4 regions of the Salicibibacter cibarius genome follow, and region 4 is predicted to be linked to each of the others. Evidence: riboswitches for the same ligand, from Rfam matches in the RefSeq annotation. Region 4 holds a riboswitch; each other region holds the start of a gene.
What was found. Region 4 has a riboswitch for S-adenosylmethionine ahead of HUG15_RS19450 (methionine ABC transporter ATP-binding protein). Riboswitches for the same ligand answer to the same signal wherever they lie in the genome.

Region 1: it holds a riboswitch for S-adenosylmethionine, as region 4 does, so the genes downstream of both, HUG15_RS04650 (5-methyltetrahydropteroyltriglutamate--homocysteine S-methyltransferase) here and HUG15_RS19450 (methionine ABC transporter ATP-binding protein) in region 4, are expected to answer to the same signal.
Region 2: it holds a riboswitch for S-adenosylmethionine, as region 4 does, so the genes downstream of both, HUG15_RS10810 (methionine biosynthesis PLP-dependent protein) here and HUG15_RS19450 (methionine ABC transporter ATP-binding protein) in region 4, are expected to answer to the same signal.
Region 3: it holds a riboswitch for S-adenosylmethionine, as region 4 does, so the genes downstream of both, metK (methionine adenosyltransferase) here and HUG15_RS19450 (methionine ABC transporter ATP-binding protein) in region 4, are expected to answer to the same signal.

The regions. Positions count from the first base shown of each region.
Region 1 is NZ_CP054705.1:908,280-916,398, reverse strand. Features, by position in the region: gene HUG15_RS04660 (transporter substrate-binding domain-containing protein) at 1-224, opposite strand, end outside; gene HUG15_RS04655 (amidase family protein) at 393-1,853, shown strand; gene HUG15_RS04650 (5-methyltetrahydropteroyltriglutamate--homocysteine S-methyltransferase) at 2,296-3,408, opposite strand; SAM riboswitch class I at 3,477-3,564, opposite strand; gene HUG15_RS04645 (LLM class flavin-dependent oxidoreductase) at 3,622-4,593, opposite strand; gene HUG15_RS04640 (DnaA N-terminal domain-containing protein) at 4,611-5,000, opposite strand; gene HUG15_RS04635 (DnaJ domain-containing protein) at 5,044-6,285, opposite strand; gene HUG15_RS04630 (Hsp70 family protein) at 6,298-8,091, opposite strand; gene grpE (nucleotide exchange factor GrpE) at 8,084-8,119, opposite strand, start outside.
Region 2 is NZ_CP054705.1:2,053,489-2,061,607, forward strand. Features, by position in the region: gene HUG15_RS10795 (asparaginase) at 1-675, shown strand, start outside; gene HUG15_RS10800 (hypothetical protein) at 709-873, shown strand; gene HUG15_RS23035 (hypothetical protein) at 1,127-1,405, shown strand; gene HUG15_RS23040 (hypothetical protein) at 1,464-1,847, shown strand; gene HUG15_RS23045 (hypothetical protein) at 2,097-2,420, shown strand; SAM riboswitch class I at 2,544-2,648, shown strand; gene HUG15_RS10810 (methionine biosynthesis PLP-dependent protein) at 2,755-3,879, shown strand; gene HUG15_RS10815 (bifunctional homocysteine S-methyltransferase/methylenetetrahydrofolate reductase) at 3,909-5,744, shown strand; gene sleB (spore cortex-lytic enzyme) at 6,393-7,358, shown strand; gene ypeB (germination protein YpeB) at 7,373-8,119, shown strand, end outside.
Region 3 is NZ_CP054705.1:3,731,340-3,739,458, reverse strand. Features, by position in the region: gene HUG15_RS18840 (thiolase family protein) at 1-837, shown strand, start outside; gene HUG15_RS18835 (3-hydroxyacyl-CoA dehydrogenase NAD-binding domain-containing protein) at 843-1,688, shown strand; gene pckA (phosphoenolpyruvate carboxykinase (ATP)) at 2,772-4,355, opposite strand; SAM riboswitch class I at 5,362-5,469, shown strand; gene metK (methionine adenosyltransferase) at 5,574-6,788, shown strand; gene HUG15_RS18820 (aminopeptidase) at 6,897-8,119, opposite strand, start outside.
Region 4 is NZ_CP054705.1:3,854,663-3,862,781, forward strand. Features, by position in the region: gene sufD (Fe-S cluster assembly protein SufD) at 1-590, opposite strand, end outside; gene sufC (Fe-S cluster assembly ATPase SufC) at 610-1,401, opposite strand; gene HUG15_RS19435 (carboxymuconolactone decarboxylase family protein) at 1,724-2,083, opposite strand; gene HUG15_RS19440 (MetQ/NlpA family ABC transporter substrate-binding protein) at 2,205-3,071, opposite strand; gene HUG15_RS19445 (methionine ABC transporter permease) at 3,090-3,746, opposite strand; gene HUG15_RS19450 (methionine ABC transporter ATP-binding protein) at 3,739-4,761, opposite strand; SAM riboswitch class I at 4,874-4,981, opposite strand; gene HUG15_RS19455 (DUF4349 domain-containing protein) at 5,168-6,025, shown strand; gene HUG15_RS19460 (M20/M25/M40 family metallo-hydrolase) at 6,153-7,817, shown strand; gene HUG15_RS19465 (hypothetical protein) at 7,824-8,119, shown strand, end outside.

The DNA of each region.
Region 1 (8,119 bases), 1.6 Mb from region 4:
GCAACCGTAAATGTTTCTCCTTCTACAGAACCGTTTCCGCCATTTTCATCCCCATCATCCTCGGCAGCTTCCTCATCTTCGTCTTCACCGTCTTCGTCTTCTGCCTCAACGTCATCCGTGTCATCGCCATCGTCAGCGTCCTCTTCGGTATCATCCGTACCGCACGCGGCAACAGCCAGTAAAGAAACACCCAAAACCCCGGATAACCAGAAATTTTTCTTCATTTCTTTTTTTACCCCCTATTCTCCTTCTAAGAAATATTGAAAAAATAATGTTTGTATCAGTATACCACAATTGGTACACATCGCAATTATATAAAAAAATAAGATGCATGTATCCATTGCTTTCATAGTGGTAAGATATGAATGTATCAAAAAATCCGGAGGTTATCGATGCAATCTACCTTAATGGCTGACTATTGGCATGAAGAAACGACCATCGCCGAAATTCACCAAGCTTATGATGAAGGCACACTTACAGCGAAAAACCTTATTCTGTATTACTTAAACCGTATTTCAATCTGGGATCAGGATGGCCCTTATATCAATGCTGTCTCCGACATCAACCCCGACGCCATTCCGATCGCCAAAGCACTGGATAAAGATCGGGAACAACATGGTCGAAAAGGCGCGCTACACGGCATCCCGATTCTTTTAAAAGAAAATATCGGAACCGCCGATAAATTGCCTACACCCGCCGGTTCAATAACGCTTGAAAATTGGCGCTCAAACGAGGATGCGTTTCTCGTCAAACAACTACGGGATGCCGGCGCGATCATTCTCGGCAAAACAAATATGACTGAACTCGCTCATCGCATCGGCACTAACATGCCGGAAAACTATAGTTCAAGGGGCGGATATGTCCTCTGTCCATACGGAACCCAATTTGATGTCGGCGGATCGAGCACGGGTAGCGCGGCAGCAGTCGCGGCAAATTTTGCAACCGTAAGCATTGGAACAGATACATCCGGTTCGTTGCTAAATCCCGCGACACGAAATTCTCTTGTGACGGTCAGGCCGACCATCGGGCTTGTCAGCCGCACGGGAACCATCCCTTTGTCCTATGCACAAGATACTGCCGGGCCGATGACGCAAACAGTGACGGATGCCGCACGTCTTTTAGAAACGATCGCGGGCAAGGATCCTCAAGACGAAGAGACAAAAACACAACCGTTTATGATACCAAATTATGTAGAAGGTCTTCGCAAGGACGGTGTGCAAGGCAAACGGATCGGTATTTTTCGCGACTATCAACCGGGCATGAGCGATCAAATTGACCTTACCCTTTATGAAGAAACGATTGTCACATTAAAAGATCTTGGGGTGACGTTGGTTGACCCAGTATCGATCCCAGCGATTAACCGCGGGGATAGTGATGCTGTTGTCAGCTATGAATGCCGACATTCCCTAAACAATTTTTTTGCCAGAGCGTATCCTTCCACGGGTTTTCGTTCCTTTGACGAGTTTTTGCAATCCTATGAGGATCATGCCCACTTGCATAAATATGGCTATGATCGTCTTAGAGTTCGAACGTCGGTCGAAAACAGTTTATCAAACGTGAGCTATCTCACTCAGAAACTCCGTGACGAAGGCTTGGACGACCCGCAAAGCCTGGAAAATGTTTTATTCAATCAAAACTTGGATGCTATCCTTTTTCCAAGTTCGAGTAGTTATGATGTTGCTGCCCGCGCCGGACTGCCGTCCATCGCCATTCCTGCCGGTTACCATGAAAATGGACGACCCTTCGGGATTACGTTTACGGGACAGGCGTTTTCAGAAGAAACATTATTTCAGATTGCTTTTGCTTATGAACAAGCGACGATGCATAGAAAAAAACCGGACATGACACAGTGACATCGTTGATTTTACATCTCCCAGTAAAACGATTCTTTTTGTCCCACTCGGAGCAGCTCGACATCCGGCTGAGGGATTACTTGGCTTCTCTTGTTCCTCTCGGAGCAGCTCGACATTCGGTTGAGGGATTACTTGGCTTCTCTTGTCCCACTCGGAGCAGCTCGACATTCGGTTGAGGGATTACTTGGCTTCTCTTGTTCCTCTCGGAGCAGCTCGACACCCGGCTGAGGGATTACTTGGCTTCTCTTGTTCCTCTCGGAGCAATTCGACCTCCGGTTGAGGGATTACTTGGCTTCTCTTGTTCCTCCCCGGACACGTCCATACCTTTATCTAGCGAAACTGTCCGATATAGCCCTCTGATCGGACAGCCTCGCTGTTTTCTTTTATTTGTCTGAAAAAAGGCTGATCCTCTTTTAGAAAATCAACCCTACTCGTCCACCATTTAGCTCTCTTCCCAAACCTCGTCCGCAACTTCTTTAATATGGCGCAGTTTTGCCCATTGCGCTTCTTCCGATAAAACATTCCCTTCTTCTGTGGAAGCAAAGCCACATTGGGGACTGATCGCCAACTGTTCAAGCGGTACATACTTTTCAGCTTCACGAATACGGCTTTTCAACGCCTCTTTATCTTCAAGTTCACCTGTTTTTGATGTTACGATGCCGAGCACAATTTTTAAGTCATCACGATTTACATATTGCAAAGCTTCAAACGAACCGGAGCGCTCATCATCGTATTCCAGAAAAAGACCATCGACTTCAACTTCCTGGAAAACCGTCTTTGCAACCGGATCATAAGCCCCACTCATGGACCAAGTGGAACGGAAATTCCCACGGCAAATGTGCATTGTCACCGTTAAATCATCCGGGCGATCCGAAAGCGCCTCATTAATAATCTCTTTATACCACTGTTGCTTATTTCGTTTGTCTTGTTTTTGCTCTTCCGTGTCATCTTCGGTCGGAATAAGAATCGCCCAACCAACATCATCGAATTGCAAGTAACGACACCCGGCATCGTAAAAAGCATGAACAGCTTTTTTGTATGCGGCCGCGAGATCTTTGCGAAAACGTTCGCGATCCTCATAAACACCGGATACAAAATGATGATCCGCGTAAAGCATGCTTGGACTCGGAATCGTTTGTTTGGCCACGTGATCTTCGCCGACGATGCTTTTTAAGTAGCGAAAATGTTCGAGGAATGGATGATCTTCCGGAAAATCAAGCTCTCCGATGATTCGTACGAGCCAAGGCTTCGTTTCCACACCTTTAAATTTATAGCCATGTTCCGCTTCGTATCCTTCCACCCCGTCAAGCCCTTCGAGGAAATCGAGATGCCACCAGGCGCGGCGGAATTCCCCATCCGTAATAGCCGTAAGCCCCGCTTCTTTTTGTTTTTCCACAATCGCGTAAATTTCTTCATCCTCGACCTCGCGCAATTGTTCAGCCGTAATCGCGCCGGCTACACGATCTTCCCTCGCTTGCTTCAAACGCTCAGTCCGTAGAATGCTCCCTACATGGTCTGCACGATATGGCGCGTGCTTTGCTGTCAATTCTGCCATCTTTCCCAAAACTCCTTTAATAAAAATAAACCCTCTCTTCCGAAGAAAAGAGGGCTATAGCCGCGATCCTCTTATCTTCCTGGCATTAGCACCTTCCACCATCGTGGGGTTGCTGAAGCGTCAGCGGGCCAGTCCCTCTGCTTCTCTTTATAAGAAAAACCAATTATTTAACTCTGAATAATAGTCTATCAGGTTCTATGTCATTTGCATAGATCAAAAAAGAGAGATGATCCGTTCGAACGACCGACGCTTCTCGTTGACGTCGTGAATATTCGTCAGAATCAGCCATTTGTCATTGTGATAGCGCTCCGTAAGATAGCTTAATTGTTCCCGTACCGTGTCCGGACCGCCAATGATCATACGCCTGCGATTTTCCCTGATTTTTTGTTGATCCCGTTCCGTTTTTTTAGCCGCTTTCGCCTCTTCTACGGTCGGCACACGGCTATCCAACCCTTTTTCCGTTCGCAACAACCACATATCCTGGCTCGTGGCTAGTTTTTCTGCATGTGCGTCTGATTCTCCGCAAATGACGAAAACAGCGGTTAACGCGTGCGGGGCAGTCAAGCTGCCAAGTGTGAATTGTTGCCGGTAAACCTCGTGGGCTGCTTCTCCGCGCGAGGGATCGATAAAATGCCCGTACACATAACCTATACCGAGACGGGCGGCGATTTCTGCACTATTTTCCCCGAGACCAAGAGAATAAACTGGTGGCGCTGCCTCCGTTCTCGGTGTTGCTCGTACGCCCTGTGGCGATTGGCCACGGACATATCCAGCGAGAGCTTCCAATTTTTCCGGATACGCATTTAACTGATTCTCTTTCCCATCGGCGAGCGCAGATCGAACCCGTTCGCCACCTCCGGGTGAGCGTCCCACGCCCGCTTCAATCCTTCCCGGGAAAAGTGCTTGCAATTGCAGGAGTTGGGAGGCGACTTTATAAGCGCTATATTGCGGAAGCAAAATACCGCCGCTACCCACGTGCAAACGCGTCGTACGGCTCGCCAAAGCCGCCATCATAATTTCCGGAGAACTAGATGCCATCCCCTTCGTCGCGTGATGTTCGGCAAACCAAAAACGTTCGTATCCAAGTTGCTCCGCGTATTGGCCGAAGGAAAGCGTCTCTTCGACGATATCTTCTGCTGTCTTACCTTTTGGGGTTGGCATTTGTTCCAAAATTCCCAGATTCATCGTTTATTCCTTCTCCATTAACTGTTTTTGATAGCAGCTAGCTCTGTTTCTAAGCGATGGATTTGTTTTCTCATAGCCATCATTTCTTCTTCCATATATTGAAGGCGACCTTCCGTGACTTGTCGCTCGTTCGTGCCGACAGCGCCCACCCGCGCTTCCTCTTTCCGTTCATCATAACTGAATTGTATTGTTGGCTTCTCTCCGTGTACAGCCTGGATTGCCTCGGATATCACTTTCCCGTAACGGTCTTCCAACCAATCTGCCGCAAACTCATTCGCTGCCATAATCGTCCACACATGATTCGTGATCTCCAACGTCGTACCCTGCAACCATGTTTGAAAAGCCGGCTTTGAAAGGTTTCGTTCCAATACCGCCAAGACCTCCCGCCAAACGTGTGTATTAGCCATTGTACTCCTCCGTTTTTAAGAAAAATAACCTAAGCCTTGCTTTTCACAACTTCAGTTTTTTAAGCGCCCTTTTTCTTTCCCGGTTAAAATGCTTGGTGGTTTCGGCAAATAACTCGTCCCATCTGGACTTAAAATAATTGTACACGGCAGGGTATTGCTTTTTTAATTTTAGAATCCCTGCCGCATACCAGTCTTCGGCTTCTTCAAAATCCTTGGGGATCGGTGGCAAAGGTGTCATTGCAGCGTCTAAATCATCATTAACATTGCTATAGAGCTTCTCTGCATGAATAATGACCATCGGATAAATCTTTTCATCACGGGACAAACGATCCATCTGCTTTTCGAGGTGAACCAATTTCTTTATCTCTTTGATATCTTCTTTTATATCCGGATTCGCGGGATCGATTCTTTGCGCCAATGCTAAAAACACTTCGGCTACCCGGTAGTATTGATGATCAAAGGCTTTGTCATACTCATCCATTACACTATTCAGCAGCTCTTCTTTCTCTTCCTTCTCCTCAATAACATCGATGAACTTCAGAAAGCGTGATTTTGCTTTTCCAAGAAGCGACCAATGATGGGCGTTGCCAATGGCACGCAACCATTGCGCATAAACCGGCCAATCATCAAACGTTTCCTCGCCGTCTAGGGGCAATGCTTGCTCAGCCACCTCTATCGCACGTTCAAATTTTTCCAAAATGACACAAAGGATCGATAATCCTTCAGCAATGACCCTCTGTGATGTTCGATCCAAAGCCTTTTCCCAGCCTTCTTCGAAAAGATCAAAGGCAGTTTCCATATGATCATGGTCGATTAAAATACGTGCGTAAAGGGAATATAGATTCCCGAGGGAAAGATTATAATTCTCTAGCCGAGTATTGTTAAGGGCTTGATCAAAGATTTGCCGAGCCGCTTGCACATCCCCCCGATTAACTAGAATACGCATCAAATCCGATTGCGCATGCAAGTTACCCGGATTGATGGCTGTGATTTGCTCATACATTTCCTCCGCCTTTTTCTCATTGCCTCTCTGAAAGTGGTCTCTCGCCTCTTCGAACATTTTATCGATTTGCCCGCCGTATTTTCGGGAGATATCATATTGCTTGCGTTTGACCGGATCTTTTAGCGTCTCATAAGCTTCCCGAATTTCTTCAAAACGGTTAGGGTCTGTCTCAGGCGGGTGTTGTTTTACAGCATTAATGTATTTCTCTTTAATCCGGCGTTGGCTAATGTTTGCGTTTGTTCCCAACCGTTTGTACAAACTTTCCTGTTTCGCTTGAGCCACACTCATCCCCCCTTACAGTTCTAAATCAACGGAAAGATCGATTGCCCGCTCGATTGCATCGTGCAACAACGTCGAATCTTCTTTTGACAGCGCCGTTTCCAACTCCGCGATCGTCTGTTCAATCTCTTTTTTAACGTCACCTTCTCGATTTCCCAATTCCTCTACCAACTGTGATTTGTACTGTCCTGCCTCTTTGCTTAGGTCGGAAGATGCTCCTCCCTCTTCTTCCTCATCGAAAATGTCATCGACGTCCTCGTCAGATCCATAAGCGGATTCCACCTTGGCAAGGCTGTCTTGAAATGCCGTGTCTGAATTTCGATCCAGCGCGTCTTCAACGGTAATCGTCATTTCTTTCCCGGTCGTTATACTTTTGGCAGTGACTTCCAAAATACCGTTTAAATTGTAACGAAACGTGACGCCAACCCCTTCCGCACCGGCAACGTTCGGCGGCAACCCCTCGAGCAGGAAGTCATTAAGAAAATAGTTATCTCGCACCCATCGTTCTTCCCCTTGATAGATTTCAATCGAGACTGTTGTTTGGAAGTTAAACGATGTTGTAAATTGTTCGGTCCGTGTCACGGGGATTGTTGTATTGCGAGGGATAATCGCTTTAAAGGCACCCGGTTTTTCACGACCGCGGCGTTCATCCAGCACGGCGATCCCCATTGAAAAAGGAGCCACATCGGTAACAATAAGTCCGCTCCCGAGAGAACCGGCTTTTATGCCCGCCTGTACAGCCGCGCCTTGAGCGACAGCTTCATCAGGATCAACGGCGCGGCGCGGGTCTTGGCCTAAAAAGTCTCTGACAAGTTGCTGAACATAAGGGGTCTTCGTAGACCCACCCACGAGCAACGCATCATTAATAGCATCCACTTTCATTCCGGCATCGTTTAAGACTTGGTTCATTTTTTCTTTCGTTTCCGCGAGCAGTGGCTTAATCATTTCTTCAAATTGTGCCCGTGTCAGCACCGTATCCAAACCGACAGGCATGTCCGCTTTGACTGTGACGACCGGAATAGAAACCTCTACTGATTCCTTGGAAGAAAGTTCGATTTTGAGCCTTTCCGCTTCTTCTTTCAATCGAGCCTTGGCGCGCACATCTTCGCGCGGATCGACCTGGTGTTCTTTTTTTACTTTTTCCGCCAACCAATCAACGATTAGCCAATCAAAATCCTCCCCGCCCAGTTGATGGTTACCTGCCGAGGCTTTCACTTCAAGAATGCCACTCATCATCTCCACAATCGAAACATCAAACGTACCTCCACCGAGATCATAAACGAGCACACTATTGTCGTCTTCCAAGTTCTGTGCGCCGTAAGCAAGAGCAGCAGCCGTCGGTTCATTAATGATACGTTCGACGACAAAACCCGCTAATTCTCCCGCTTTTTTTGTTGCCTGCCGTTGTTGGTCGGTGAAATAGGCGGGAACGGTAATGACCGCTTCTTTTTCGCCTTCGCCAAGCTGCTCATCTGCCACGCGTTTGATTTCTTTTAATATGAAGGCTGAAATCTCTTCGGGGGTGTACATTTCTTTGCCGAGAGAAATATCCACATCCTCTCCCATATTTCGCTTGATGGAGGCAATCGTACGGGCCGGCATCGCAACGAGTGCACTGCGGGCTTCATCTCCAACGACGATTTTCCCATTGGATTCTTTAAGCACAACAGAAGGGATCATGTACTGGTCATCAGCCATTTCCATCATTTTCGGATGCCCTTTCTGAACATAGGCCGCCGCGGTATTGGTCGTCCCTAAATCAATGCCGATGATTGGGCGAAACGATTGATCTTGTCCTTGTTTAGCCATTTTCTGCGTCCTCCTTTACAGTTGTCAC
Region 2 (8,119 bases), 1.8 Mb from region 4:
TTGACGGTGGAGAACGAAAAACCTCTTGTCGTTACAGGTTCCATGCGAGGACCGGACCAAGTGGGCAGCGATGCGTTTGTTAATTTGCGAAATGCCATGATAGCCGCTGCCGACGAACATACTGCCCAGCTCGGTTCGGTTGTCGTTTTTAATGATCATATTTTTTCTGCGAAATATGTACAAAAAACGCATGCTTCTAATGTACAAGGGTTTCATGCACCTGGATACGGATACTTTGGCTTGATTGACAATGACCGCGTCAATCTTTATCAAAGGCCGCTTTATCGCGATATTTATATACCGAAAACAAAGATAGGATACTCCGGGTCTCAGGTTGAAATTATTAAAGCCCATTTAGGTTCGTCGCCATCATTGCTACGGCTTTTGCTGGAAACGGGGGCGACGCATGGGATCGTCCTTGAAGGGTTAGGAAGAGGACAAGTTCCGCCGGCTTTTATGCCGGTGATCGCGAATGCCCGGGTCCCGATTGTGATTACGACGAGCGCAAATGAAGGCGAGGTCTATCCAGCATATGAATATGAAGGAAGCACGTACGATCTGATGAATCATGGGGTTATTTTAGGGAAGGATTATAGTAGCCGAAAAGCAAAGATAAAGCTGCATGTGCTTTTGGAAACCGGTGTTACGGACCTCCAGGAAGCGTTCAACAAGTGAAACTCCATCCCGGTGTGAAGGAGGGAAGCGGCAGTGACGACGGATACAAGGTACCGCATCGTAATCCGTTGCCAGGATTGCGGCGAGAAATACATCTTGCGAGGCCGCCAAAAAGGGAACGGGCAATATGAGACAGGGTTTAAGCGGTGCGTATGCGGCAATGAAGATGATTTTGTCGTAGAAGCATCTCCGGAGTAACCCTCCCCTACTAAAGCTACATCCGCGCCTCTTGAACAAAAAAGTTAGCGCCGCATTCCCCTTCAAAATCTACGATTTAGCGGGGGTTAGGCGCTAAGGTCTTGTTCTTAAAATTATTTCGAAAGAGGGGAAGTAACTATCTGATGACCAAGTGTAGAATTAGACTTTACATAAAAGATAACGTAGAATAAAAAGCAAACAAATGTTTCTGATGTATATGACCTTGGAAAACTATCGGAAGGAGGGTTTGGTGATGAATAGAGTTAGAACTTTGTCACACAAGATTACAAACCATTCACGCATCTTCGATGCAACACTAGATATCTACAACGACGCACTGGCTTTTATAATCGAAGTCATAGAAAAAGGATTCGATACTCTTGGTGAGATGACGACGAAGTCTATCACTGTTGCGGTGGAAAAACTCATTCATACGACTAAATCAAACCCTTCTCCGAAGTGCCGGGCGTTTAATGTTCGGTTTTATAAGTTTCCTTCGTATTTCCGAAGAGAAGGCAATCGCTCTTTCTGAAGGGAGAAATTTTAAAAAGAGTCCTCCGAGGTTGCAATTAAAACAGAAGGCGTTTCCGGTGTTTTATCGAGGAAATATGTTTGAGAGAACATCAGAGACACGGCCCAAATCAAAATATTTCATAACAATGATTGGGTATGGATTGATATCGCATTTAAGGAACAAGACCTATATAAACGTGGGGTTTGGGATTTGGAGAGAAAACAATCCTACACTTGTTAAGGTCGGGAAGAAGTATTTCCTTAACTTCAGCTATCAATCAAAAGTGGCATTAAATAAAACCAAAATTATTGACCAAAAAGTATGCGCAGTAGACTTAGGGATTAACAACTCTGCAGTTTGTTCCGTCATGGATGTAAACGGCACTGTCTTGGCTCGGGAGTTTATTAACCAGCTAAAAGAAAAAAGACCGGTTATATACGTTGACGAACAAACTACGTAAAGCACAACGGACGTCTGGTTGGATTGTAGCGCCGAATTTTTGGAGAAAAATCAATGGGGTTCAAAAACACATCGTGAATGATACGTCGCAGAAAATAGTGACATTTGCAAGTGAAAACAATTGCGATGTCATTGTATTCGAATTCCTGGACAAAATGAAGACGGTGAAAGGGTATTGGGGCGCGAAAAAACTTCGTTTTAAGCTCCGTTACTGGCGAAAGAAAGGGATTCTCAAAACAAGGTAACGGAGATGGCGCACTATCTTAGTATGCGCATATTAAGAGTGAATGCTCGTAATACGAGTAAATTGGCATTTGATGGTTCCGGAAAAGTGGAACGCAATGGCAAAAAAGACCTTGCCACGTTTACAACAGGCAAAGTCTATCATGCCGATTTATCGGGGTCATATAATATCGGCGCACGATATTTTGTTCGTGGCATTCAAAAAACCATTTCTGAAAAGCGATGGTTGTCCCTTCAGGCAAAAGTTCCTGGTTTGGCAAAAAGGACATATACAACCTTATCTTCATTAATTAGCCTTACGAAAGCATTAGAGTCGCCGAAGGTGGCTTAACCGCTTTTGTTTGTGCCGTATTTAAGATAAGGGATGCTCCATCAAAATCTTTGATTTAGTTGAAGAGGTTCACACATGACGGAAATTCCTGTACAATAATGAGACAGTAAAATAATAATAATGTTCTTATCAAGAGAGACGGAGGGAAAGGTCCAAAGATGTCTCAGCAACCAGCTCCCCGGAGTCAGGTGCTACTTCCTTCGGAACGGTGGTTCCGGGCGATAAGAAGATGCATTCATCGGTGGCAATGCTTTCTTCTTATTCGATACACAAGAAGAGGGCATTTTTTATTTTTTCTAAACTTACATGTGCAGTAGCTGGGAAAGGAGAAGGGATGATGGAGAGGACATATACGAAGGAGACAAAGCTTGTGCAATCAGGCAACCGCAGAGATGAACGTACCGGTGCCGTCAATGCGCCGATTTACATGAGCACGGCTTTTGAGCATACGGGTGTCGGTGAATCAACAGGCTATGATTATGCCCGTACCGGAAACCCTACGCGTGAGGTGCTTGAAGAGGCGATCGCCGAATTGGAAGGGGGAAGGCATGGCTTTGCCTGCAGTTCCGGTATGGCGGCGATTCAAGCTGTGCTCAGTTTGTTTTCTCAAGGAGACGAAATCATCGCTTCCATGGATTTGTATGGCGGCACATACCGATTGTTTCGCCAATACTGGCCGCAATGGGGGGTCGACGTTCATTATGTTGACCCGCGAGACTTGCAATCCGTTGAGCAAATGATTGAAAAGAATACGAAAGCGTTGTTTATTGAAACGCCGACAAATCCTCTAATGCAGGAAGCGGATTTAGATGCACTCAGTCAAATAGCCGAGGAACATAATTTGCTCATGATTGTTGACAACACGTTTTACACCCCGTTATTGCAAAGGCCTATTGAATTTGGCGCGGATATTGTGATTCATAGCGCCACTAAATATTTGGGCGGCCATAATGATATCGTGGCAGGGCTCGTCGTTACTGATGATGAAGCGTTAGGGGAGCGTCTTTTCAATATTCAAAATGGGATTGGGATGACACTCGGAGCTTTTGACTCCTGGCTGCTACTTCGCGGAATGAAAACGCTGGCGCTAAGAATGGAAAAACATCAACAAAATGCCCGCGCGGTTTGTGAAATGTTAAAAAAACATCCGCTTATCACGGAAGTCCTCTATACGGGCAAAGGAGGAATGCTTTCGTTTAAAGTTCAGGACGAGAAGCTCGTCGACCCATTGCTTCGCCATTTGCGGCTCGTCACATTTGCCGAAAGTCTGGGCGGCGTCGAAAGTTTAATGACGTATCCGAGTGTTCAAACCCACGCGGATATTCCCGAAAACGTTCGGATTAAAAACGGCGTGACGAATGAATTAATGCGTTTATCTTGCGGCATTGAAAATCACGAAGATATCATTGCCGATATTGAATGGGCCCTACAGGAAGCTGGACGCGCGATCCAAGTATAGCCATGGCGAAAAGAGAGAGAGGGATGAAGGTGAAGTTTCTGGAAAAATTGAAAGATGAGATTTTAATCGGAGATGGGGCGATCGGTACTTTGTTGTACAACCGGGGGTATAGCGGTTCGATCGAAGATGCCAATCGCCGCGCAGAAGATATGGTTGTATCCGCACATCAAGAATATATTGAAGCGGGCGCAAATGTTATTCAATCGAACACGTATGCAGCTAATCAGCTTAAATTGGATAATTATGGATTGGGACAGGAAGCAGCTCGAATTAATACCCTGGGAGTGCGCCTGGCAAAAGAGGCGGCGAACGGCAAGAAAGAAGTATATGTAGCAGGGACCATCGGCGGGATTCGTGATGGAAGAGCAAGTTCTTTCACCAATCAAGACATAAAGAAAGCGACCCAATCACAAGCTGAAGCGCTTATGGCCGAGGATCCAGATGTCATCCTTTTGGAGACGTACTATGATCTACACGAACTTATTCAAGCGGTGCGGATCATTAAACGGTTATCGCCGGACATGCCGGTGATCGGGAACGTTTCATTAGGAGATGTGGGTGTTTTGCACGGAGGGATTCCCATCAATGATGCTCTCTTGCGCTTGTTGAATGAAGGTGCGGACGTTGTTGGGATTAATTGCCGGATGGGTCCTGCCCAAACGATTGCATCATTGGAAGAAGTTTCCGTTCCGGAAGGGACGTATCTCTCCGCCTATCCGAATGCGAGCTTGCCAGGCATTCAAGATGGCCGTCTCGTTTACCAGTCAAACCCGGATTATTTTAAAAACCAAGCAGAGGAGTTTCGGAATCAAGGGGTGCGCTTACTGGGCGGTTGCTGTGGCACAACGCCGGAACATATCCGTTCCTTTAAGGATAAATTGCAACACCAAGCTCCTATTGTAAAGGCGCGTGCGAAAGGGTCAACGGTGCGCGAACAAGCTTCGGCGGAAGTCGGAAATACCATTCAACTGGATAAAGAGGATCCTTCCATTATCGTGGAACTTGATCCGCCCAAGTCACTGACGAAAATCGATACATTTATACAAGGGGCGAAGGCGCTCCACGAAGCAGGGGCCGATGCGGTTACGCTCGCGGATAATTCCTTGGCCACTTCACGTATCGATAACCTTGCCGCGTCCACGTTAATCAAGCAACAGGCAGGCGCTCATCCTTTGCTACATATTGCCTGCCGGGATCGGAATTTAATCGGCATGCAATCGCACTTGCTTGGATTACATGCTTTGGGAATCAGAGATGTGCTCGCGGTAACCGGCGACCCGACGAAGGTGGGGGATTTTCCGGGAGCCACGTCAGTATATGACCTTACCTCTTTTGACCTCATCCGGTTAATTAAGTCCATGAATGAAGGTTTCAGCCAATCCGGGCGCCCGTTAGGGTTACAAACGCAGTTTACCGTCGGTGCCGCTTTCAACCCAAATGTAAGTTCCATGGAAAAAGCCGTGAAACGGTTGGAGAAAAAAATCGTGGCCGGTGCTGATTTCGTAATGACCCAGCCGATCTACGATGTAGAAACTTTGCAACGTCTGAAAGAAGCGACTGCCCATTTGGATATTCCTATTTACATTGGCATTATGCCTTTAATCAACGAGCGAAATGCTGAATTCTTGCACAATGAAGTCCCGGGCATTCAACTTACGGAGCAGGTGCGGGAGCGAATGGCTGCTTGCAGGGGAGACGTCCAAAGAGGAGAAGAAGAAGGGTTGGCAATCGCAAAAGAATTGCAAGTCGCCAGTCTTGACTTGTTTGGCCGTCTATACTTAATTACCCCGTTTCTGCGCTATCACATCACGGCTCGGCTCACCAGTGATGTCAGGTCCGGATCTGCGCAAAAGATACGTTTTTGACTCAAATATGATAGATGGAAATGGGAAAAGTGTTAGCTGCGTGCAGGAAGTGAGGACAAAACGATAGGTAAAGCGAGTAACAATGTCCTCACCATCCCTCAAACCGAAGGCTTCCCACTCATAGAGGGTCGGGAATCCTATTGCCGTCCCTCAGAGTTTGGGATTACGCGCCACTCCACGCAAAAGCTACCAATCCGCTTTTTCTTATGTTCCACTTTAAGAATGTTTAACTTTGTTAAAGGGGTAAAGTATAAGTAAAAGTAAGGCTTCCGCTATAAGGACTTGGCGGAAGCCAAGTTTTTCTAATGTTTTAAACGGATAAGCCGTTTTTAGACGATATGAAGGCGTCTTCCATTCTAATTTCAGCGAACGTAGTTACGTTCTGATTTCGATAATCACATCAAATCGTAAATAGGTGTTTTCGGAAAGAATTCCCAAACAGCGCCACCAGTGCCAGCGCTCTTACCAACGTCATATCCGCAATTGTTCCCGCCCCCATGATTGCCCTTTTCCTAAAACCTAACAACGTTCTGATTCACTTGTCTGCCTTAATGGCAGACTTTTTCTTTTGCACGTATAAATTCCGGTTTTTCTCGAAAAATAAAGGCAATGAAAGTAAGTTTAAGTGAAAAGAAGGAGGTAAGGCAAATGGAAGGGAGCGTCCGCTACTTCCTTGCAACGCTAATCGTAGTGGGTGGCGTTCTGGGATTTGCCACTGACAGGGGTGAAGCCTTTAGTGATCAAATCATCCAGCAAGGTGCTACCGGAGATGATGTTGTAGAGCTGCAAGCCAGACTTCAATACATTGGTTATTTTGATCAAACCATTGATGGTGTGTTTGGCTGGAGCACGTATTGGGGAGTTCGTGAATACCAAGAAGCATTTGGGATGGAGGTGGACGGGCTCGTCGGGGAGCAATTGAAAAACCGTTTGGAAGAGACAACGGAATATGACGAGCAGCACGTACAAGAAGCATTGGAAAATGCTCGGGAATTTACCCATTATGGAAGTACGCCGAACGAGATACAAAAAGGGCCGAAAGGCAGCGGTGAAGCAGAAGAGGAACAGGCTCCCGAGGCTGAAGAAGAGCCGAGCGGTGAAGAACCACCCGCTCCGGAAGAAACGGCAGATGAAGAAGAACCTGCCCCTGAACCGGAAGCGGAAGAAGGTGCACAACCGGATACAGGCGGAGAACAGCCTGACGAGGGCCAAGACGATCAAGCGAACGTTCAAAAAGCAATGAATGCTCCGGAAGGTTACTCGGATAATGACATACAGATTATGGCTAATGCCGTTTACGGGGAGGCAAGGGGAGAACCATACGAAGGAATGGTAGCCGTTGCGGCCGTTATTATTAATCGTACCGATGATCCTGAATTTCCGGACACGGCAAATGAGGTCATATTTGAACCGAGAGCTTTTACGGCGGTTGCGGATGGACAAATTTATCTGGAGCCGGATGAAGAAGCACGCGAGGCCGTTTTGGATGCGATTAATGGCCAGGATCCATCGAACGGAGCCGCCTATTATTACAACCCGGAAACGGCCACTTCGGAATGGATCTTTAGCCGTGATGTGCATACAGAGATTGGAAAACACGTGTTTGCAGATTAACAGGAGGTGATTGGATGTTTCGAGCAATTCTCATTGCTGTCTTATCGGTTGCCCTGATTGGGACCGGCGTGTTCGCGTATAACGAACACCAGGAAAAAGAAGCGCTGGCGATTAGCCATGAAAACAATTATCAAAAAGCATTTCACCAACTCGCCTTTCATCTGGATCATATGCAAGACGAGTTGGGAGCGTCTTTGGCAACAAACGGCGTTGCTAATATGAACGGATCGATGGCAGAGGTATGGCGAATTTCATCATTGGCACATAGCGATATGGGTGACCTGCCGATGGGGCTCGTTCCGATTGACAAGACAGAAGAATATTTGTCAAATGTTGCCGACTTTACCCATGACGTCGCGATACGGGATCGGGCCGAAGAACCATTAACCGATGACGAATATGAACAACTGGAAACGTTTTATGAACAAGCGGGTGAACTATCCGGGGATCTTCGCACTGTGCAAGCCAATGTACTCGCCGATGATATTCGTTGGAGAGATATTGAAACGGAATTGGTGGCCAACACAGACCCCGGGGAAGGGACAGCCATCGATGGCATCCAACAAATCGATGAAAAAGCGAAAGGTTTTGGCGAGAATAATTGGAACGATGATACCGGTTTTCCTGTCGATGCCGAGGAACGACTTGCGAATGTGGTGGAGGATAAAGAAAAATTTGATGAAGAAGAGGCCGTTGAAAGGGCACGTGAATTCCTGAATGTTCCTGATGATACGAATGCGGATATCAGTCGTTTGGGCGAA
Region 3 (8,119 bases), 120 kb from region 4:
AACATGAGCCAAGCACCTATGTATTTGCGTAACACCCGCTATGGGGAAGGGGTACAGAAGCTTGTGGACTCCAACCTGGAAGCCGGGCAACAACCGATGGACATTTATGGGGACAAACTTGGGATGGGCGCGACTGCGGAAAATGTGGCGGATCGCTATGAAATTAGCCGTGAAGACCAAGACGCCTTTGCATTTGAAAGCCAGGAGAAGGCGAAGCGCGCGCTTGAAAACGAGACGTTTGCGGATGAAATTGTGCCTGTGGAAGTGAAAGAACGGAAGCGTTCGTTTACGTTTTCCGTCGATGAGCACCCGCGGGAGACGTCCACGGAGAAGCTCGCGTCTTTGAAACCGGCATTTAAAGCGGATGGATCGGTGACGGCAGGGAATGCTTGCGGGCGCAATGACGGCGCATCCGCTCTCGTGCTGATGACGAAAGAAAAGGCCGAGGCGCTCGGCGTGGCACCGATGGCGACGATTGTAGACTGGACGGCTGTAGGCGTTGACCCGGAAGTGATGGGCATCGGTCCCGTGCCGGCCGTTGAGCTGCTTTTGGAACGAACGGGAAAGCAAAAAGAAGACATCGGGGTATGGGAACTGAATGAAGCGTTTGCCTCCCAGTCATTGGCGGTCATCCGAGAACTTGGCCTTCCGGAGGTGGATGTCAATCGCAACGGCGGGGCGATTGCTTTGGGCCACCCGCTAGGAGCCACAGGCGCGCGTATTACCACCTCGCTTCTTTACGAAATGAAACGAAAAGATGAACGGTTTGGCATCGCGACCTTGTGCGTCGGCGGTGGTCAGGGCATGGCTTTAATGCTTGAAAGGGATAAGGGGTGAGTGTGTTGCAGCAAATTAGTGTCGTGGGAGCCGGAACGATGGGCAGAGGCATCGCTTATACGGCTGCTTTGAGCGGCTTCCGGGTAAAAATCTATGATATCGATGAAGCCAACCTTGAACAGGGACGGGGAGCGATTGAGGAATTATTGCAAAAAAGTACAGATAGAGGCTTTATTGATGGCGATCAGGCGGAAGTAGCGAAGCGACAAATAGTTTATGAAAATAATCTGCGGGAAGCTGTGTGCGAGGCAGACGTCGTTATTGAAGCAGTGTTGGAAGAAATCCCGTTAAAGGTGAAGATTTTCCGGCAGCTTGATGAGCATTGCCCGAACCATACCGTTTTGGCGACAAATACATCAACGCTCAGCCCGACCGAGATCGGCGCGGCGACGCATCGCCCGGAGAAAGTAATTGCCATGCATTTTTTCAATCCGGTTCACAAAATGAAGCTGATAGAGATGATCAAGGGATTGGATACTTCCGAAGAAACGGTACGGATTGTGCAAGATCTCGGGGAAAAAATGAACAAGGAAACGGTGGAAGTCAATGAATTTCCGGGGTTTGTGACGAGCCGCATGAACTGTCTGATCGGAAACGAGGCAATGAACATGTACATGGAAGGTGTCGCCTCAGCCGAAGATATCGACAAAGCGCTTAAACTCGGTTTGAACCACCCGATGGGGCCGCTTGAATTGGCAGACCTCGTTGGCCTCGATAGCCGCCTACGTAACATGAACTATTTGTATGAAACGCTCGGCGAAAAATACCGCCCTTGTCCGCTCCTCATCAAATATGTGAAAGCCGGAAAATTAGGCCGTAAATCCGGGGAAGGGTTTTATAAATACCATTGAATTATCTAGATGACTCCATTGCAGAGAATATTTTGATATGAAGGAAAAATAAGGATATAGTACAACTTTGGATGGATGATTGGAAAAAGGTCATACGAACCTTTTTCTAATCGTCTAGTCTCCGTTGACGACTGCTAGATGGATTACTCACGATAACATTTATTAGAATATAATGATGGTTAGGTAAATTATTATTGTTTATGTATACTGAACCATAATCATAAATCATGTTCAGTATTCCTTCAGTAGTATTGTCAACTTCTCATCATTTCTGGGGTGGAGCAAACATTTCTACCCTTTAGACGACCATCTGCTAAAACAGGTGGGTTTGGGCATAAATGTCCCACTTTTTAGACTGAAATCTGCTGGCAGTCTTATGGTCAAGCATATGCCTTTTGACTGGAGCTCAATCATCAATTCTGAATATATCGTTCCTCTTCTCATTGGTTTGTTTTCGATGTGATTTCTAATGTTTTCTTCCGTGACATTTCCTGCTGTTGCACAAAAATAACCTCTTACCCATAAATACTGATCCGCTATACTAGCAAGGCATTATCCTTTCCTCTTTGCTACTACGGACTCATGCGGCAATTCTAAATCCTCCATCCAATCCAATTTCGGTTTTAACCAATATGGTTGGTCTTCTTTGATAGCTGTTCTCGTCCCTTTCCCACTAACTTACAAGGTGGCGCGTCACATTTTCCCTTGTAAACAGTTTTAAAGTCTTTTGGCCTCCAAGTTTGCTAGCCACTCTAACTTTCTGTGTAGATTTAATCCGCAGTTACTTTTACTTCCAAGCAGAACGTGCTTTGTTTGTGATCTTCTCCCATATTGAATATACTAGTCATCCGAACCGGTCAATTGATGACAGAAGATTTTCATTTCATTAGATTCTCGGCCTTGACGGCTGCTCCGAGTTAGACCACACTTCTATAACTTAAAGTGCATTAAATGCATTAAATGCATTTACTATTATCATTATGTAAGGGCTGCCGAAAATTTTTCCCTCAAAACCTGTAATATCGGAGAAGTTAAAAGGATAAAAGAAAAAACCGAGGAAAGGCAAAAACCTTTCGCACGGTTTTAAACAAGCGGCCCGGCATTTCGGATGTTTTCCGGGACATGTGTAAATCGTTCAAAATTGCGGTGGAATTTCGCGGCCAGCTCTTTTGCTTTTCGCTCGTACTCTTCCAGGTCATTCCATGTTTCACGTTGTTGTAAAACGTTGTCGGGAACACCCGGGCAGCGAGTGGGAACATGGAGGCCGAAAATAGGATCCATAACGGATTCTACCTGATTTAGTTCTCCCTCAAGCGCCGCTTGCACCATTGCTCTCGTGTACGCCAAATCGATGCGCTCGCTCGTTCCATAGCTCCCGCCGGTCCATCCGGTGTTGATAAGGAAAACGTTGGCGTCATGTGTATCGATTTTTTCGCCAAGCATTTCTGCGTATACAGATGCGTGACGTGGCAAAAACGGTGCGCCAAAGCAACTGGAGAATGTGGCTTCCGGTTCGGTAATGCCCCGTTCCGTACCCGCGAGCTTACTCGTGTAACCACTCAGAAAATGGTACATTGCTTGCTCTTTCGTCAATTTGCTGATTGGAGGGAGCACGCCGAATGCGTCAGCCGTAAGGAAAATGATCGTGTTCGGATGGCCTGCTTTTCCCTGCGGAAGCATATTGTCGATGTGCTCAATCGGGTAAGCAGCGCGTGTGTTTTCTGTGTAATACGTGTCATCATAATCCGGCATACGCGTGTCTTCGTCCACGACGACGTTCTCCAAGACCGCTCCAAAACGGATGGCATGGTAGATGTCCGGTTCTTTTTCCTCGGAGAGCTTGATGGTCTTTGCATAACAGCCTCCTTCAATGTTAAAAATACCGTTTTCGGACCAGCCGTGTTCGTCATCTCCGATCAGAAAGCGATTGGGATCAGCGGAAAGCGTTGTTTTCCCTGTTCCTGATAAACCGAAAAATAGGGCGACATCCCCTTCTTTTCCGGTATTGGCCGAGCAATGCATCGGCATCACTTCCCGTGCAGGCAAAAGATAATTCATCACGGAAAAAATTGATTTTTTCATTTCGCCGGCATATTCCGTACCGCCTATGAGAATCACTTTTTCTTCAAAAGAAATAAGAACGAATGCTTCAGACCGGGTTCCATCTACGTTTGGATCTGCTTTGAATCCGGGGGCGGAGACGATGGTGAAGCTATCCTCTGCAGCGGGATCTTCACCGATTTCCGGACGAATAAACAATTGACGGGCAAATAAATTGTGCCACGCATATTCATTAACAACTTTGAGCGGCAAACGATAACTTTGATCTTTTCCGGCATAGCCGTGGGTAACAAAAATCGCTTCTTGTTGCCCAAGATAATGAAGCACCTTGCGATAAAGCGCAGAAAACACGTCACGGTCAATCGGCGCATTTACCGGTCCCCAGTCGATGTCTTCGTGGATCGAAGGTTCATCGACGATAAATTTATCTTTAGGAGAGCGGCCGGTATATGCCCCCGTCGTCGCCGCAAAAGCACCGGCTTTCGTGAGAATGCCCTCATCGCGTGCAAGTGCCCTTTCCACTAATCTAGGCTCGGGAAGATCGAATTCGGCCTGTCTTTGGTTTAAAAGATGATCTAAGGCTGATACAAATGAAACGGTACTCATAATCGGCAAAATCCTTTCTGTGCTAAGCTGAGGGCATGTAATTAAGATTAGATGCAATTAGTATAACACATTTTATCATATAGTCTATACTATTTTTATGTAAAAAATTTGTGTCTGCGAATGAAATGTTACTTGGGAATTTGAAAATCAATCAGACGAGGTTGTCACGTGTGTGTGGAGCACTTTCTCGGAGTTCGAAATCCTGTTTCGTCGTTCGTTTCGGTCACCATGAATCGTGTATGGTGCTGTGCCCGAACACGTATGACACAATGTTTTTCGATCGCCATGCCCCGTTTATGAAGCCCTACACAGATGAACATGTACCTTTCGGTCTCCATAGTGTTTCCGATGACGATCAAATTCACGCATTCTTTGGCACACCTTAATGAAGGTCTCGTCTACAAGCACTGTGTCGATGAGCCGGAGACGCAAAAATATCTATTCCCTCATTTTGGGGATTACATCTCGCTTCCGAGCCCTTTCGAAATAGCGCTATCTTCGTTTGGTGGGGACATTCTGGTCACAAGTAATCCCCCAAACGGATGCCGGGCTACGCTGAGAGGAACAAGTGAACCAAAGTAATCCCTCAAACGGAAGTCAAGCTACGCTGAGAGGAACAAGTGAACCAAAGTAATCCCTCAAACGGATGCCGGGCTACGCTGAGAGGAACAAGTGAACCAAAGTAATCCCTCAAACGGAAGTCAAGCTACGCTGAGAGGAACAAGTGAACCAAAGTAATCCCTCAAACGGATGCCGGGCTACACTGAGAGGAACAAGTGAACCAAAGTAATCCCTCAAACGGAGGTCAAGCTATGCTGAGAGGAACAAGTGAATCAAAGTTTGGGGATGACTAAGTGGAAAGACGAAGCTTATTTCGATTAATAAATTGTTGTACTTTGAGTTTATCCTGACAGCTTAATCCCATATCTTTATTTCTCGACATGACTGTGTTAAAATCATATGGAAATAATGATTGCGACTTTGATGCGGCTGGTATTAAGGTACGCTCTTATCAAGAGTAGGTGGAGGGACAGGCCCTTGGAAGCCCAGCAACCATCCCCGGCGGGGAAAGGTGCCAACCTGGCAAAGCGATCACTGCTTTGCAAGATAAGAGGCGAAAAAGGTGATGAACGATGACCCCTTTTCCCTCGGGAATCAGGGGTTTTTTTAAATCCATCCACTACACATATAGAACAGATCATCGAAGGAGGAGGCACGATGGAAGCGAATGGACGCAGACTTTTTACGTCTGAATCAGTTACGGAAGGCCATCCGGATAAAATTTGTGACCAGATTTCCGATCGGATTCTGGATGAAATATTAAAAAAAGACCCAAATGCCCGCGTTGCTTGTGAGACGGTGGCAAATACAGGAATGATCCTGGTGACAGGGGAGATTACGACGACGACCTATGTCGATATTTCCAAGGTTACTAGGGATACGTTGAAAGATATCGGTTATACACGTGCAAAATTCGGACTTGATGCCGACACGTGTGCAGTGATGACCGCAATTGATGAACAATCGCCCGATATTGCCCAAGGGGTTAACACTGCTTTGGAATCTCGGGAAGGCAAAATGTCCGAGGAAGAAATTGAGGCAATCGGTGCCGGAGACCAAGGCTTAATGTTTGGTTATGCCGATGATGAAACCGAAGAGTATATGCCATTACCGATTTTTTTGGCGCACCAATTGGCCCGGCGTCTGTCAAAAGTGCGAAAAGACGGGACGATTCCTTTTTTGCGTCCGGATGGAAAGACGCAGGTAACAATTGAATACGATGAAGGGAACCGGCCGCTGCGTGTCGATACGATCGTTATTTCCGCACAGCATCAATCGGAAGTGACGATGGCGAAGCTTGAAAAAGAAATAATGGCCAACGTTATCTTGGAAGTGGTTCCGGAGCATTTGATTGACGAAGCAACCAATATTTTTATTAATCCGACCGGCCGATTTGTGATTGGCGGTCCGCAAGGAGATGCAGGGCTTACTGGCAGGAAAATCATCGTAGATACGTATGGCGGCATCGCGCGCCATGGCGGAGGTGCTTTTTCCGGGAAAGACGCGACAAAAGTGGATCGCTCTGCTTCCTATGCAGCCAGGTATGTCGCGAAAAATATTGTTGCCGCCGGACTTGCAAAAAAATGTGAAGTGCAAATTGCTTACGCGATCGGCGTCGCCCGCCCGGTTTCCATTTCCATTGATACGTTTGGAACCGGTAAAGTGAAAGAGAGCATTCTTTTGCAACTCGTGGAGAAACATTTTGATCTTCGTCCGGCCGGTATCATTCATATGCTAGGTTTGCGGCGTCCAATATATGGTAAGACCGCTGCTTACGGCCATTTTGGACGAACGGATGTTGATCTTCCTTGGGAGCGTACCGATAAAGCCGCGTTGCTTAAAGAAGATGCTTTTGTGGCGGAAGCGAAATAAGCGAAAAAATACCGTTGAGAACGTTTCGTTCCAACGGTGTTTTTTGGCTATTAACACTATCAGAAAAGACTTTGACTTTCGCCATCCTTGGCGATAAGTCAAGTTTTTCTAAAAGGCCCAGTCCCCGTTTCGGAAAACGGGCTCTTGTGTGCCGTCTTTATGAATGCCGTCGATGTCCATATCCGCATCTCCGACCATAAAATCAACATGGGTGATGCTTGTATTTAGGCCCTTTTCCTCCAATTCTTCTTTTTCCATGTCCTTGCCGCCTTCAATGTTGAACGCGTAGGCACTCCCTAAAGCGAGATGATTGGAGGCATTCTCATCGAACAGCGTGTTAAAGAAAATAATGTTTGTGTCTGAAATGGGGGAACGGTGTGGGACAAGGGCAACTTCTCCGATATAAGAAGCACCGTCATCGCCTTCCAGCAATCGTTGCAACGTTTCTTCGCCTTCTTTTGCTTCAAAATCGATCACTTTCCCGTTTTCAAACGTTAACGTAAAGTCGCTGATCAAGGTTCCCCCATAGTTGAGTGGTTTTTTACTGGAAACTTTTCCGTTTACGCCTTTTTTCTTAGCGGCAGTAAAAACTTCTTCGGTCGGGATGTTGGCGACGAAGTTTACGCCTGCTTTGCTGACGCTTCCACCGGACGCCCAGAGGTGCGTTTCAGGGAGTTCAATCGTCAAATCGGTTCCTTCCGCTGTATAGTGCAGAGCGTGGAAATGTTTAGTGTTTAGGGCTTCCATTTTTTCGTCCAACGTTTTCAGATGCTCCTGCCAAGCAGTAACAGCGTCGGGTTCGTTCACCCGGGTTGCGTCAAATATCGCTTGCCAGAGTTTGGAGACGGCCTCTTCCCCTTCAGCTTCCGGAAATACTCTTTCTGCCCATTTTACGGAAGGCACGGCAACGATGGACCAACTCACTTTGTCCGATTGAATGTAGCTCCGAAACCCTTCCATCGCTTTCCCGCTCGTTTTATTGGCAGTAGAAACTCTTTCAGGGTCAATCCCTTTCAGCAAGTCGGGATCACCGCCGGTAATGGTTAAAAAAGCGGCGTTATTTTCCGCTTCCTCTTCCATTGCCCGCGCGTGCCAGTCCGGAAATTCGGAAAACGCTTCTTCGGGAGCAAGCTCAAATTTTAAGCGTGTAAGTTCTTCATCGCTCCAATCGACACGAACGTGTTTTGCGCCTGCTTCGTATGCTTTTTTCGCCACGATGCGAACGAAATCAGCGGCAAACAATGGCGAACGTATGAAGAGTGTTTGCCCTTTTTGAATGTTAACGCCGACGTTTAAAGCGATATCTGCATAGCTTTCGATTTGCTCTTGGA
Region 4 (8,119 bases):
CTGTTCGCTTCAACGACCATTAGCACGTGGTTAAAAAGGCCTGTTTTCACATCGTCTTGCCAAAAGATTGTTTGGATCGGGGTTTGAAGTTCCACGTTTTTCGGCACGTAAATGAAAACCCCGCCGTTCATCAACGCTGTATTTAGCGCCGTCAAACGGTTTTCGTTTGTTGTTACGGCACCGCTCATCAAGTATTTCTCAACGAGGTCGCCGTGCTCTTGAACGGCCGTTTCGATATCCGTAAAAATAACCCCGTTATCGACGAGCTCTTGTTCAACCTTATTAAACGCCGTTTTTCCGTCCCGCTGAACGATTAGATTTTGCACATCTTTTTCTTCTCCCGCCAGACGGGTCACTTCTTCAGGGAGATCGGAAAAACGTTGACTTTCCGGTTCGGGGGCTTCGATCTTTTCAAAGTCGGTAAACTTCCATCTTTTTAAACTCGTTTTATCAGGGTCCGGCATGGGCAGGTCCTCTGCCTCAGCCAATGCTTTTACCCTTTTATCCGCTAACCAAGCGGGTTCTCCTCTTTTTTCCGACCACTGTTTAACGGTTTCACTGTCAAACGTCCATTTTGTTTCAACAGCCATCGTCTGTCACCTCCTACCTTTACGCTTCCTGGCTTTGCCCTACACGCTCATCTTCAATGCCGAGTTCTTCCTTGATCCAGTCGTAGCCTTCATTTTCTAGGCGCTGGGCAAGTGTTGCATCCCCCGACTTAACAATGCGTCCTTGCATGATAACGTGTACGTAATCCGGTTCAATATAGTTAAGCAAACGCTGATAGTGGGTAATGATTAAGCAACCGAAATTATCCGAACGCATGCTGTTTACGCCTTTCGAAACAACCTTCAAAGCGTCAATGTCAAGACCGGAGTCCACTTCGTCCAGAATCGCGATTTTTGGCTCCAACATAAGAAGCTGCAAAATTTCATTCCGCTTTTTCTCCCCGCCGGAGAAGCCTTCGTTTAAATAACGGGTCGAGAAGGATTCATCCATATCGAGCGTTTCCATTTGTTTATCCATTTTTTTAATAAATTTCATCAATGGAATTTGATCGCCTTCTTCACGATTCGCATTAATCGATGTACGTAGAAAATCGGATGTTGTGACACCTGTCACTTCACTTGGGTATTGCATGGCGAGGAACATACCGGCTCGCGCGCGCTCGTCCACTTCCATTTCAAGGACGTCTTCGCCATCGAGTTCGACACTTCCCTGTGTGATTTCATAGCTTGGATGGCCCATGATAGCCGAAGCAAGAGTTGATTTCCCCGTACCGTTCGGGCCCATAATGGCATGAATTTCACCGCCATTTATTTCTAAATCGAAACCTTTAATGATTTCAGTTCCTTCAATTTCAACGTGTAAATCTTTAATTTTCAACGTTGATCCAGCCATTCTAAAACCTCCGTTTATCATACTGCAACGAATGCCGTTGCGAATGTTTCTCAATCTATCATCATTATTAGTTTATAACAAATTCAATCTTCGTTCAAGGGATTAGCGCTATGTCTTCGTCAGATCACCTCTCCTTTCTTTAAGGCAAAATGCTTTAAAATAAAGCGACGCCAGACACATGATTAGACTGTCGTTTTCCTAGTATGAAGGTTTTTTCGATACGTTTCAAACGATAACCACTGAAATGGCAAAAAAATAAAACGTCCGACCCATAGGCAACCAGACGTGCTTTCTGATTCTCATTCATTATCAATTGTCCGTATCAAGAACCGGTGTCAAACGTGTCGACGGCGTCACGCACCACTGTGACCGCTTGGCTTAAAGCGGCATCTCCCCGAAAAGAAACCGCCACCGCAACAGCTTCCATGATTTCCTCTTCACTACAATCCTCATCGATACAGTTCTTCGTATGGTTAATGATCGAATATTCTTCGTTCATACAAACACTAATCGAAAGCGCAATGAGATATTTGTCTTTTGCTTTTAATTCCCCTTCCGCAAAACACGCGTCTGTAAACGCATTGAATTTTCGTGTAAGTTTCGGCAATTGCCCCGATAAATAGTTCATCCCATCTTTATATTCCTGCAAAGCTTCCTCAATGAATGAGTCTCCTTGTGCCATCTGCTCATCTCCCTTTTGCGAAAGTCGTTCCGCTTAGGATGTGCAGGAAAAGGAAAAAAATACATTTTAAAAAAAGCGCCTCCCTCAATGAGATACTCCTTTGAGGGGGCGCTTTAAACAATTATTCTTCAACGGGAACGACTGCTCCATCATACTCTTCTTCCATATAATCCTGAACTTCCGGCGATTGTAAAACGTCCATGAGGGTGGCGATGTCTTCATCGTCTTCATCCTCGCTATTTACCACAACGACATTTACATACGGGTTATCGGCATCCGCTGATTCTGATGCGATCGAATCTTCAAGGGGTAACAAGTCATGGTCGATGGCAAAGTTGGAATTAATCAAAACTGCGTCTCCTTCCCCATTTTCATAAGCCTGCGGTAACAAAGCCGGTTCATACTGCGCCTCGAACTCGAAGTCATGGGGGTTTTCTTCAATATCGTCCAACGTCGCTTCGACCCCTTCCCCTTCCGCCAATTCGATCAAGCCTTCCTCTTCGAACATCGTCAAGACACGGCCATGATCCGCAACGGAATCACTCATAAGGATGGTCGCGCCTTCCGGCAATTCATCGAGACTGTCGTAATCTTGGCTGTATACGCCGATCGGCTCGATATGAACACCGCCAACATCAACGAAATCAAACCCGAACTCGTCAATGTGATCTTCAAGAAACGGGATATGTTGATAAAAATTAGCATCTAAATCACCGTTATCCAACGCTTCGTTAGGAATGACATAATCATTGAACGTTTCGATTTGCATATCAACCCCCTCTTCTTCGAGAAGGTCTTCCGCAAACTCAAGAATTTCAGCGTGAGGGACGTTTGTGGCACCAACGACTAATTCAGATGGTTCTTCATCATCCGCGGCTTCGGTGTTTTCACCTTCTTCCGCTTCATCGCCGTCTTCCTCATCTGCCCCGCAGGCGACAAGGGCGGTTGTCAATGTTCCTAAAGCAATCAGTTTATAAAACTTATTCAATTTGATTCTCCCCTTTTGTTATCTTTTATCAATTTTACGCGTGACGACATCCCCGATGCCTTGAATAATAAAAACGATGACTGAGATGATGATCGTCGCAACGATCGTCACATCCGTGCTATTGCGCTGAAAACCGTCACGAAACGCCAGATCCCCTAAACCACCGGCGCCGATGACACCAGCCATCGCCGTATAGCTGACGAGCAATATCGCGGTGACCGTAACGCCGGACACGAGCGCAGGCAACGATTCCGGAATAAACACTTTGAAGATGATTTGCCTTTGGTTCGCGCCCATCGATCTGGCCGCCTCCACGACACCTTTATCCACCTCACGCAAACCGATTTCCACTAGGCGGGCATAAAAGGCCGCGGAACCGATCACGAGTGCTGGTAAAGCAGCGTTCGGTCCAAGCATTGTTCCCATCACCACATTCGTAAACGGAATGAGCAAAATAATTAAAATGATGAATGGCACGGAACGGAAAATATTCACAAATCCAGTAGTGACAATGTTTACAGTGTTATTTTCCCAAAGTTGTCCTTTTGAAGATAAGAAAAGAATGAGCCCGAGTATAATGCCAAGGAAAAAAGTAAACACGATCGCGATCCCACTCATATAGAGGGTCTCCCACGTGGCTTCCAGCATGTTTCCCCAATCAACGTTTTCAAGCATCGGCAATCACCTCTGCTTCCACCCGGTGGCCGTGAAGAAATTGAATAGCTTCTTTCAGTTGCGCTTCATCCCCTTCGATGGAAACGTACAAACTGCCATAACTCCCGTGTTGTGTTTTGGCAATATTTCCTTGCAAAATATTCACCGTTACGCCAAACGAGCGGATCAATTCGGATACGACCGGTTTTTCTGCATCGTTCCCGACAAACGTCAAGCGAATGACGGTACCCTTTTCCCGCTTGAGCTGCTCTTCAATGGCTTCATTGGAATCTTCCGGGTCGGTGACTTGTTTCACGAATGTTTTCGTAATCTCTTGTTGAGGATGCCGAAAGACATCCAATACATTGCCTAGCTCAACAATCCTGCCACCCTCCATAACAGCAACACGCGAACAAATTTTTTGAACCACTTGCATTTCATGGGTGATGATGACAATCGTGAGCCCTAATTTTTGATTAATATCGTGGAGCAAATCGAGAATCGCTCCGGTCGTTCGCGGATCAAGTGCGGAAGTCGCCTCATCACACAAAAGCACTTTCGGCTCATTGGCGAGTGCTCGGGCGATACCGACCCGTTGTTTCTGCCCGCCGCTCAGTTGCGAAGGATAAGATGCTTCCCGTCCTTTTAAACCAACGAGTTCGATCAACTCTTCCACACGCTCGTAGCGTTTTGATTTTGAAACACCGGCAACTTCAAGGGGGAAAGCAATGTTTTCACGAACGGTTCGAGACCACAAGAGGTTAAAATGTTGAAAGATCATGCTGATTTCTTGTCTTGCGCCCCTCAAGTCCCGATTGGATAGATGCAACATTTCACGATCTGCAATTTTTAAAGTGCCGTTCGTGGGCGTTTCCAGTCGATTAAAGAGACGTACGAGTGTGCTTTTCCCTGCACCGCTGTAACCAACAATTCCGAAAACCTCTCCCTTTTCAATATCCAGATTAATCTCTTTTACCGCTTCGATGGATTGTCCTTTTAATTGAAACGTTTTCGAGACGTTATTCAGATGTATCAGCGAATGAACCTCCTTTCTTTTTATCTCTACTATCCTGATAAGTTCAGTATTTTTTCATCAAAAAAATAAACCTTTTGCCCTACGATGAGCAGAAAGGTTACGCATCATTTCTGTCTCATCTTCCAAGGATGAACACCTTGCAGGAATTGGCACCTTTGTAATCGCCATTACCGGTTGCCGGGCTTCATCGGGCCAGTCCCTCCACCTCTCCAGATAAGAATAGCAGTCTATGAATGCATTTATTTTAGCACCGGCTTTACAGGCTGTCAACGACTGTGGTTTCCCGCATTAGTTCAATATTTTGTAACATTAAACACTTGCCATGCGTCTAAGTTAGAAAAGATACACAAAGGGGAGGGGCATTATCGGTAGCCGAATCTTTTATTATTCATTGATTTTTCTTGTAGTGATCGTAACCGCGGGATGCAATGATGATGAAACGGCTCAACAGGAGCGAGCGGACACGCATAGTGATGATGAAGCCGAAATTGCAGTGGAAGAAGCAGACGACGCGGGAGATTCCGAAGGCGAGGTTGCAACGAGTGATGAAGAAACGGGCGACGGCTCGGAAGATATAACAGACGTTGATATGTCCGACCAAATGATTATTTACAATGGAGACATCGCTATTGAAGTGGATGAATTCAATGAGGCCCAACGTCAAATTGAAGAGCACGTGGAACACATGGACGGCTACGTCGTTGAATCTACTGTCCATGACCATGATAATGAAAATCAGAGTGGGACGTTTTCCGTACGGATTCCTCAAGAAAACTTCACTCCATTTCTGGATGAATTGGAAGCCATGGGGACAGAAGTGTTGGAACGTTCCACTTACGGAGATGATGTCACAGAAGAATATGTTGACTTGGAATCACGCCTCCAATCCCAGGAAACTGTGGAAGAGCGTCTACTGACGTTTATGGAAGAGGCAGAAAACACGGAAGATCTCCTTGATATTTCCGATGACCTGGCTACCACCCAAGAAGAAATCGAACAAATCGAGGGGCGCATGAATTATTTGGAAAATAACGTCGCCTATTCTACGGTGAACATTGACATGCAAGAGATGGCTGCATCCACCTTACAAGACCGACAATCATTGAATACATGGGGGCAAGCAACCAGCCTTTTCACGGATACAATCAATGTGCTGGTTTCCTTTTTTTCCGGTTTGGTCGTAGTCATGATCGGTTTATCCCCTGTACTGGTACCTTTACTGATAATAGCAGCAGCGGTCGTGTTTTTCCTGAAAAAGAAATAGAAGGCGCCGTCGGGGAAACGAATTTCTGGCGCGCCTCCTTTATTTGGCACCACACGAAAAACTATTATTATCAAAATTGCCACGTTACAATAAGATGTAGAAAAGTCATCGAGAGGAGTTTTGCACGATGTACGAGCAGCTATCATCTTTGCGTGAAGAGGCACAGGCCGAATGGTTAACGACGACGCTCGTCTCCATGGATAGCACGAACGGAGGCATGGGGGAAATCGAAATACCCAATTATATACATAAGCTTATTCGTTCGTTCCCATACTTCCAAAAACACCCGGAACACGTCTGGCTACAAACGATTCCAAATGATGAACGCAGAAATGTTTTCGCTTTTTTGCCGGGGACGGCGCATGCAAAAGATACGATTATTTATCACGCCCATTATGACACGGTGGGCATTGAAGATTACGGCTCTTTAAGTGCGCAAGCATTCGATCCGAAGGCATTGCTCGCCTATTTTTCCGAAGAAACAAATAATACAGAAATACGGGAAGATGCCGCATCCGGCGAGTGGTTGTTCGGGCGAGGCGCGACGGACATGAAAAGCGGAATTGCCGTTCATCTCGTAAACCTGCTTCGATACGCGGAAGACGAGCGTCCATACGGCAATATACTCCTGCTCATCAGCGCTGACGAAGAAAGCGAGCACGCGGGCATGACGGCAGCCGTTACAGAGCTTCGACATCTACAAACAGAAAAAGGGCTCCGCTACATCGCTGCCATCAACGACGATTATATCGCCCCAGAATATGAGGGGGATAATACACGTTACATGTACACGGGCGCGTGTGGAAAAATCCTGCCTTGTTTTTATATCGCCGGTAAAGAAAGCCACGTCGGTGATACGCTGACGGGATTGAATCCGACATCACTCGCTTCTCAACTCAATCTCGAGCTTCATAATAATATCCGGATCACTGAGCACCTTGACGATGAATTTATTTTACCGCCAACGTGCTTGTATCAACGTGATAACAAGCAAACGTACGACGTACAAACGGCAACGAGCGCTTACATGTATTTTAATTTTTGCCTATATGAACGCAACGTAGATGAAGCAACTGTTGAATTATTACACATCGCAAGAACTTCGGCAGAAATGGTAAGGGTTGCGTATGAAGGACGCTATCTCGATTATATGAAACGGATGGGTCGCGAGCCGAAAACACTCGATTGGTCGATCGAAGTCATTACATTCCATGATTTTAAAAAATATTTGCGGGCGATGAACGCGCCGGTTACTGATGTAATGGAACAGACATCGCAAACGTTCGCGCATCTCGATGTCCGCGAGCGCTTTTTCAAGATCGCGGAAGCTTTGCAAGCACTGGATCCGGCGCGGAAACCAAGGGTGGTTCTTTTCTTCGCACCGCCGTTTCTCCCTCATAATCACTTGGAAGAAGGCAATCAACATCATGCACGCGTATTGGAAGCGCTCAGCGATACACTCGACGCATCTGCAAAAGCAAGCGGCGAAAACTATCGAATACGTCGATTTTTTCCTTTTATCTCCGACAGTAGCTACCTCGCTATCCATGAAAGCGACGACGAGCTAGCGGCACTTATTGATAACTTCCCGCGTTGGGACGAGGATTATGGAATCCCCGTCGATGAAATACGCAAACTGAACATCCCCGCGCTCAACATGGGCGTCTATGGCAAAGACGCCCATCAATGGAGCGAGCGTCTTTATAAACCATTTAGCTTCCAGGTGCTGCCCGGGTTAATTCGAGATGTGACCGCGCGGCTATTTGACAATTCTTTTGAATCACAGGGGTGAGCGTGTGTGGCCGGTTTATATTGCAATTATTGCGAGGAAAAAATTCCATATCGAACACGGGCCAAAAAACGATTTAAAGACACCAAGCTCATTTGCCCCCACTGTTATCGGGAAAATGAGCTTGACAAAGCACTGGTTAACTTGAGTCGGTTGATATTTTATGTGACGGTAAGTTTTTCACTTGCTATGCTTGTTTATGGCTTTTCCAATAATTTACTATCAGAACCGCTGTTCACCTTTTATCTGGGCTTGATCCCGGCATTCATTTATCCGTTGCTAACAATGTTCCTCATTCGCGTGGA